Thiohalobacter thiocyanaticus: one gene and its partner. The protein of the gene in region 1 interacts with the protein of each later gene in a pairwise test. Links are inferred from orthologs where the notes say so. Each region holds a gene or a part of one and is shown in the gene's direction. Other genes may lie near its edges.

Region 1 (5,614 bases):
CGTTGAGCCGGGCATTGTTCTCGGTGTAGTGCAGGATGCAGCCGTTGGCGCCGCCGCCGACGATGGGCGAATAGGCGTGCTCGCAGCCCTCGCGGCGAAAGGCGTGGGCGAACTCGGCCTCGACGGCGTATTCCATCAGCCCGGGGCGGGTGGCCTGCATGGCACGCACATGGGCGGCGGCCGCGATCCTGGCCGCTTTGCGCATGGCGCGCAACTCGGAGGCACTCTTGTACAGGCGCATGTCATGCACCAGGTGCTCCAGGGCGATGAGCTCGTCCGGGGTGCGCTCACCGCCGCGGCTGGCGGCGCGGATGCGGTTGAGCCAGCCCAGCATGCGCTGATCGAAATCAGCACGCAGCCCCATGGTGTAGAACACCCGCTCGCGGCCCTCCATCAGGCCGGGCAGGATGTCATCGATGTCGCCGATGGGGAAGGCATCGTCGGCGCCGTAATCGTTGCAGGCGCCCTCGGGGCCGGCGCGGCGTCCGGTCCAGGTCTCCCTGACCGGATCGCGCTCGCGACAGAACAGGATGAATTCGCCATGATCGCGCCCCGGCGCCAGCACCATGACCGCTTCGGGTTCGTGAAACCCGGTGAGGTAATAGAAGTCGCTGTCGGGCCGGAACGGAAACTCCACGTCCCGGTTGCGGATGCATTCGGGCGCGGTGGGCAGTATGGCCACCGAGTCCGGCCCCATCATGCGCATCAGCTGGCGGCGGCGGCGGGCGAATTCCTTCGGGGTCATGGCGTGTTCCCTGGCAGGTTGCGCGCAACTTTCCCGTCATGGACGAATGTCCGGAAGGGCATAAACGCAGCGCGGCAATCCCATAATGAAGAATGAATCAGCTGGAGATTGCCACGTCGCTGTGCTCCTCGCAATGACGGGCCCTACTGCAGCCGCGGCGGCGCCTGGAGGGGCTGCAGCATCTCGGCGATGTAGAGCACCCCGACCCGCAGGTACTCCACGATCTCGGTCAGCGCGGCCTCGTCCTCCTCGCTGCCCTCTTCCCCGTCCAGGTTCAGGCGGGCGATCTCACCCATGTCCTGCAACAGCTCACGCACCTCGGGCGAACGGATCTCATCCTGGCGGACGCCGCCCAGTCCCAGGCCGAACAGGAAACCGTGGCACCAGCTGCCCAGCGCCTCGGTACGGTCGCCCAGCGGGGCCTCGTCATCCGGCAGCATCAGTTCCAGTTCCATGTCGCCCGAGTACAGCGCCGTACTCAGAGACTCCGCCAGGCTGTTGAGCTCCTTGCGGCAGGCCTCGACCGCGGCGCTGTCGGTATCGACGCCCTCCTCGAAGATCTCGCTCAGCCATTGTGTTTCATTGACCCGTCCGGACGCGCACAGCAGGCCGCAGAACAGGCCCTGGGCCTCGGCGGCGTCAAGCTCGGAGCGGGCCCGGGCCAGGCTGGCTTCCAGGCGTTGATAGCTGTCGGTCGTCGTCGTCATGGCGGGAATCAAGATTCGGCAGAATTCGCCGCCATTATGACATATCTGCGGCCCCAATCCTGAGCAACGCCATGCAGGCCGCTGACACACGGACAATTGACCCTGTCAAGCCACCGATCTATAGTGAACGCCATGGAAAAGGACAGCGTACAACAAATGGCGGAACAGGAACTTAAGCGCCTGGAATTCCGCATTGACGAACTGATCCGCACGGTCGAGCGGCTCAAGGAGGAGAACCGTTCCCTGCGCGCCCAGCAGCACAGCCTGACCTCGGAACGGTCCCAGCTGGTCGAGCGCAACGAAATGGCCCGCAGCCGGGTCGAGGCCATGATCAGCCGCCTCAAGGCCATGGAGCAGAGCACGTGAGCCAGGGGACGGATGCCAAGCCGATCACCGTCAAGATCCTGGACAAGGACTACCGCATTTCCTGCCCCGAGGAGGAACGCGACGGTCTCATCGCCTCGGCTGAATACCTCAGCGCCAGGATGCGCGAGATCCGCGACAACAGCAAGATCATCGGCACCGACCGCATCGCCGTCATGGCCGCGCTGAACCTGGCACATGAACTGCTCGAGAAGCAGAACCGCAAGCAGGACTACTATCAGAACATCAGCACCCGCATCCGCAGCCTGCAGGAAAAGATCGAGCTGGCCCTGAACAAGGGCAATCAGCTGGAATTGTGATTTTTCCGAAATAATAGAAAGCGCCACGGAATACACGGAAAAACACGGACAAAAACCAAAGCGAAAACATTTCATTCTTTGCCGGGCGCATAGCGACCCGGCAATGAAACACAGAAATTTCCGTGCCTTCCGTGTATTCCGTGGCGCTCTTGATCACCCCTTGAGAGCCCCGCCCCCGGATGCGTTATACTGTCCCCACGGCACCCCCTGCGCTACAGGTCAGCGGTCAGGTAATTCTTGAGCCGACAATCTTTGACCTCGGGAACAGGCTTCAGCGGCCGGTGCGCACGACCGCCATGCGCGGTAAGCCTGAAGGTACGCTGCGAAGTTCCCAACTTGAACTTACGGTTCAAGGTCAACGGCCGCAACGGTACGGGCGGAGGGTGCCGCCTTTATTTATAGCCACGGAAAACACGGACGTGAACAATGTATTCGTAGGTCGGGTTAGCCCGCAGGGCGTAACCCGACACTTTCCGCGGCACATGTCGGATTACGCTTTGCTAACCCGACCTACCATAGATCTTTCACGTCCGTGCTTTCCGTGTTTTCCATGGCGCTCTTGATCTTTGACATAAAAACATGACCGACCGCAGATCGCTGCGCCGCCGCATGCGCCAGGCCCGACGCGCCCTCAGCCCCCGCCAGCGGCAGCAACTCGCCGAGGCCGTGGACCGCCGCCTGCACCGGCACAAGCTGTTCTATGCCAGCCGCCACATTGCCGCCTATCTGGCGGTGGACGGCGAAGTCGACGCCACCCCGTTGATGCAGCGCGCCTGGACCATGGGCAAGATCCTCTACCTGCCGGTACTGCTGCCCTGCGGCGAGAACCGGCTCTGGTTCGCGCCCTACAGGCCCGAGGACAAACTGGTCCCCAACCGCTTCGGTATCCTGGAGCCGGCGCGCGCGGCCCACACCCGCGTCTCGCCCCATCGGCTCGATCTGGTGCTGGCCCCGCTGGTCGCCTTCGACAACCAGGGCAACCGCCTGGGCATGGGCGGCGGCTTCTACGACCGCAGCTTCGCCTACCTCGCCCGCCACCGCAGTTACCGCCGGCCCAGATTGCTGGGGCTGGCCTACGAGTTCCAGCGCCAGCCGCAACTCGACCACCAGCCCTGGGACGTGCCGCTGGCCGGGGTGGTAACGGAGGCCAGGATATCCCTGTTCGATTTTAATACTACTTCCAAACGCGGGCGGGAATAACGCAGAGTACGCAGAGACGCGGAGGCGCAGAGTAATCGAATAATAAATATCTTTGCGTCTCTGCGCCTTTGCGGCCTCTGCGTTAAAGCCGCCGGGAGCAAATACAGGCCTCAGCCCAAACAGGAGATAAAGATGAACTACTGGCTGATGAAATCGGAACCCGACGTCTTCGGCATCGACCACCTGAAACAGGCGCCGAAGAAGACCGAGCACTGGGACGGCGTGCGCAACTATCAGGCGCGCAACATGATGCGGGACGAAATGAAAAAGGGCGATCAGGTCTTTTTCTATCACTCCAACTGTGACGAGCCCGGCATCGTCGGCATCATGAAGGTCGTGAAAGAGGGCTATCCCGACCACACCGCCTTCGATCCCGAGGCCAAATACCACGACCCCAAGAGCGATCCGGACAATCCCCGCTGGTTCATGGTGGACGTGCAGTACGTGCGCAAGCTCAAGCGCAACATACCGCTGTCGGAACTGAAGCAATACAAGGAACTGGAGGACATGCCCCTGGTGCGTAAGGGCAACCGGTTGTCCATCATGCCGGTGACGAAGCGGCAGTGGGATTTCATCCTCGGGCTGGAATAAAAAGCAAAAGCGCCACGGACTGCACGGAAAGCACGGACAAAAACCATATGATCGCTGGCGAGACCATCGCTTGACCCGCTCCACGGCCTCTACTATAGGAAGGTAAAGGCATCCCGGTCGATGCCGGCGATCGCGCCTTGAAGGCGCAGGAGGCCGTTATGATGCATACCATCTATATCCATATCGATGAGGAACTGACTCCGGAACAGCTGCAGGAACTGCATGAGACGATCGGCGGCCTGTCCTTCGTCACCGACGTCGAGGTCAACAGCCGGCTGCCGCATGACCTGCTGGTGGAATACGAACCGCAGCGCGGTATGCCGATGCCCATCATCAACCAGCTCAACCGGATGGGCCTGCATGCGGATGTGACGTCCTGCTGATCCGTCAGAGCGAATACGCCACGAAATCCACCAAATCCACGAAATATCTTATTTATGCATCGCCAGGCGCGTAGCGCCATGGCGATGCGATATTACATTTTTAGTGGATTTCGTGGGTTTCGTGGCTATACGGTATTTGTGTCCGTGCTTTCCGTGTATTCCGTGGCGCTCTTTGCTCTTGAATTTCACCCCAGGAACAACTCATAGGCCGGGTTGCCGTCCTCCTCCCAGTAGGGATAGCCGACCTTGTCCAGGTACTCGCGGAAGCGCTTGCGGTCCTTCACCGGCACCTGGATGCCGGCCAGCACCCGGCCGTAGGCCGCGCCGTGGTTGCGGTAGTGAAACAGACTGATATTCCAGTGCTGACCGATGGCGGTGAGGAATTTCAGCAGGGCGCCGGGGCGCTCGGGGAACTCGAAGCGGTACAGGATCTCGTCCTCCAGCCCGCCGGCATGACCGCCGACCAGGTGACGGATGTGCAGCTTGGCCATCTCGTTGTCGGTCATGTCCAGCACCGGATAGCCCTCGGCCTGCAGCCGTTCGACCAACTCCCGGCGCTCCTCCTCCCCGCCGGTCATCTCCACCCCGGCGAACACGTGCGCTTCAGCGGCATCCGAATAACGATAGTTGAACTCGGTGATACTGCGCTGGCCGATGGCCTTGCAGAAGGCGCGGAAGCTGCCCGGGCGTTCGGGGATGGTCACGGCCAGCAGCGCCTCGCGACGCTCGCCCAGTTCGGCCCGCTCGGCCACGTGGCGCAGGCGGTCGAAATTGATGTTGGCCCCGCTGCTGATGGTGACCAGGTCCTGATCTGTGGTGCCATGGGTCTCCACATAACGCTTCATCCCCGCCACCGACAGGGCCCCGGCGGGCTCGACAATGGAGCGGGTGTCGTCATAGATGTCCTTGATGGCCGCGCAGATCTCGTCGGTGCTGACCAGGATGACCTCGTCGACCAGCTTGCGGGCGATGCGGAAGGGCTCCTTGCCGACAGTACGCACAGCCGCGCCGTCAGCGAAAATGCCGACCTGCTTGAGCGTGACCCGGCGCTGGCGCTGCATGGCCGTGTACAGGCTGGGGGCATCTTCCGGTTCCACCCCGACGATGCGGATGTGCGGACGCAGGGTCTTGATGTAGGCGGCAATGCCGGCAATGAGCCCGCCGCCGCCCACCGGAACGAACACCGCGTCCGGATCGCCCGAGAACTGGCGCAGAATCTCCATGCCCACCGTACCCTGGCCGGCGATGACCAGCGGATCATCGAAGGGGTGAACGAAGGTCAGTCCCTGCTTCTCCACCAGTTCC
Region 2 (2,840 bases), 1.8 Mb from region 1 along the record:
AAGGGCCTGAAAAGCCTGGGTATGGAGGTGGCGGATCTGCAGTTGCCGGAACTGGGTTCCTGCGAGATCAAGACCGCTTCCCCGGTACGGGAACTCGAGCCGAGCGAACCCCAGGACGATTCCCCGGAGGAAGGCCCCGGATCGGGGAAGAATACTTGATAAAAACAGTAGGATATGGGATAGTTATAAGATTACCCTTACCCAGAGACCAGAGGGACCGATGCCATGAAACTGACGACCAAGGGCCGCTATGCCGTCACCGCCATGCTGGACCTGGCGCTGCATGCCGGCCAGGGCCCGGTCAAGCTGGCCGAGATCTCCGAGCGCCAGGGTATTTCGCTGTCCTACCTGGAGCAGCTGTTCACCCGCCTGCGCAAGCAGAATCTGGTGGTCAGCACCCGCGGACCCGGCGGCGGCTATTCGCTCAGCCGCGATTCCGACGACATCCCCGTCTCGGCCGTCATCCTGGCGGTGGACGAGAATGTCGATACCACCCGCTGCGGCGGCCTGGCCAACTGCCACAATGATCAGCGCTGTCTGACCCATGAATTGTGGATGGAGTTGAGCAGCCAGATCCGCACCTTCCTTGACCGGATTACCCTGGGCGAGTTGATGCGCAATGGTGGTGTGCTCGAGGTTGCCGAACGCCAGGAACTCGAGGCTCAGCAGCGCCATAACGGCGACATTCCTGTCCATTTCGACCCGATCCGCGCCTGAGCCGACGCGTGGCGCGGTGCGGGCTTGTCTGCGCCACGGAATCCCTGTATACCCCAACCACCTAGCCGGGAAAAGGTACCATGGACATGGGGCTGAAGTGGACGGATTCGCTGGCGATTGCGGCCGCGCTGAACCAGGCGCATCCGGAGGCGGATCCCAAGTATGTGAACTTCGTTGAACTGCGCCAGTGGATACTGGAGCTGTCCGAGTTCGATGACGACCCGGGGCAGGGCGGGGAGAAGGCGCTGGAGGCGATCCAGCTGGCCTGGATCGAGGAGTCGGTCTGATTGCCCGTGACACGGGGATTTGGGTAAACTGTATCCCTTTCCGGTCAAACCCGCGTCACCACGCGGGTTTATGTTATATTATCCAGCGAAAATCAATCCGTTACTTGGAGAATTCGGTTAATGGCGGTGGAACGCACCCTCTCGATCATCAAGCCCGATGCCGTGGCCGGGAATCTGATCGGCAAGATCTACAGCCGGTTCGAGGACCAGGGCCTGCGGATTGTGGCGGCAAAGATGATGCACCTGTCCCGCGAGCAGGCCGGGGCCTTCTACGCGGTCCACAGGGAGCGGCCCTTTTATAATGAACTGGTCGACTTCATGACGTCCGGCCCGGTCATGGTGCAGGTGCTGGAAGGCGAGGATGCCATCAACCGCAACCGCGTGATCATGGGCGCGACCAACCCCGGGGAGGCCGCGCCCGGCACCATCCGTGCCGATTTCGCCGAGACCGTGGACGAGAATGCCGTGCACGGCTCCGACGGTCCGGAGACGGCGAAGACCGAAATCGAGTTTTTCTTCAAATCCGACGAGCTGTGCCCGCGCACACGCTGAAGGAGTGAAATCCGGCCCCGGCGTCTGCTGATGCCGCGGCCGGGCAACGGCATGTCCGACCCGCGCACAACCAATCTGCTGGACCTGGACCGCAGGGGCCTGGAGGGCTTCTTCGCCGCCATGGGCGAGAAGTCCTTCCGCGCCCAGCAGGTGATGAAGTGGATCTACCAGCTCGATGTCGACGACTTCGCCGGCATGTCCAACCTGAGCAAGGCCCTGCGCGAGCGCCTGCACAATGCGGCCCGCATGGAACTGCCGCGGGTGGTCATGGACCGGCTGTCCGCCGACGGCTCGCGCAAGCTGCTGCTGCAGCTGGCTGACGGCAACTGCATCGAGACCGTGTTCATCCCCGAAAAGGAGCGCGGCACCCTGTGCGTCTCCTCGCAGGTGGGCTGCATGCTCAACTGCAGTTTCTGCTCCACCGCCCAGCAGGGGTTCAACCGTAACCTCACCACTGCCGAGATCATCGGCCAGGTGCTGCTGGCCAGCCGCGCCCTGGGCGGCGACGTGCAGTACAAGCGCGCCATCACCAACGTCGTGATGATGGGCATGGGCGAGCCGCTGCTCAATTACGACGCCGTGGTGCGGGCCATGAACATCATGCGTGACGACCTGGCCTTCGGTCTGTCCAAACGCCGTATCACCCTCAGTACCTCCGGTATCGTGCCCGAACTGGATCGGCTCAGGGCCGAGTGCGACGTCAGTCTGGCCGTGTCGCTGCATGCGACCAATGACGAACTGCGCAACGAACTGGTGCCGATCAACCGGAAATACCCCATCGCCGAACTGATGGAGGCCTGTCGGCGCTACGTGGCCGACGAGCCCCGCCGGCGGGTGACCTTCGAGTACGTCATGCTGGCCGGCGTGAACGACTCCGATGCGCACGCCCGTGAGCTGCTGCGGCTGCTGCGTCGGGTGCCGTCCAAGGTCAACCTGATCCCGTTCAATCCGTTCCCGAATACCGCGTATGTGAGCAGCGATCCGCAGCGCATCCTGGAATTCCAGAACATCCTCATCAACGGCGGCATCGTCACCGTCACCCGCAAGACCCGCGGCGATGACATCGCCGCCGCCTGCGGCCAGCTGGCCGGGGAGTTCCGCGACCGCACCCGCCGTCGCGAGCGGCAACTCGAGGTGGCGGTGCAGGAGGTCCGTGGATGAGGCACGGGCTGTTCACGCTGCTGTTGGTCACCCTGCTGGCAGGCGGCTGTGCCGGAACCGGCGTCAGGGACAACGAGGACCGGAGTGCTGCCCAGTACAACGTGGAGCTCGGGCTGCAGTACA

The links. The genes of interacting proteins can lie anywhere in the genome.
Region 2: the proteins of CFK21_RS14250 (region 1) and ndk interact in binary tests that used the Escherichia coli proteins (3 or more experiments, as listed by UniProt). The link is inferred for Thiohalobacter thiocyanaticus from one-to-one orthologs.

The regions. Positions count from the first base shown.
Region 1 is NZ_AP018052.1:3,078,046-3,083,659, forward strand. Bases 1,707-4,524 are described here. They hold CFK21_RS14250 (5-formyltetrahydrofolate cyclo-ligase), read left to right. Parts: upstream 1,707-2,714; coding sequence 2,715-3,335; downstream 3,336-4,524. Other genes in these bases: CFK21_RS14235 (TIGR02449 family protein), read left to right, coding at 1,707-1,818; CFK21_RS14240 (cell division protein ZapA), read left to right, coding at 1,815-2,135; CFK21_RS14255 (EVE domain-containing protein), read left to right, coding at 3,468-3,926; CFK21_RS14260 (hypothetical protein), read left to right, coding at 4,085-4,309; ilvA (threonine ammonia-lyase, biosynthetic), read right to left, coding at 4,495-4,524. In the rest of the region: pepP (Xaa-Pro aminopeptidase), read right to left, coding at 1-745; CFK21_RS14230 (UPF0149 family protein), read right to left, coding at 889-1,452; more of CFK21_RS14235, read left to right, coding at 1,609-1,706; more of ilvA, read right to left, coding at 4,525-5,614. UniProt on the Escherichia coli protein: Involved in the removal of 5-formyltetrahydrofolate.
Region 2 is NZ_AP018052.1:1,293,553-1,296,392, forward strand. It holds ndk (nucleoside-diphosphate kinase), read left to right. Parts: upstream 1-1,124; coding sequence 1,125-1,556; downstream 1,557-2,840. Other genes in the region: cysE (serine O-acetyltransferase), read left to right, coding at 1-159; CFK21_RS06035 (Fe-S cluster assembly transcription factor), read left to right, coding at 226-717; iscX (Fe-S cluster assembly protein IscX), read left to right, coding at 804-1,004; rlmN (23S rRNA (adenine(2503)-C(2))-methyltransferase RlmN), read left to right, coding at 1,608-2,717; pilW (type IV pilus biogenesis/stability protein PilW), read left to right, coding at 2,714-2,840. UniProt on the Escherichia coli protein: Major role in the synthesis of nucleoside triphosphates other than ATP. The ATP gamma phosphate is transferred to the NDP beta phosphate via a ping-pong mechanism, using a phosphorylated active-site intermediate.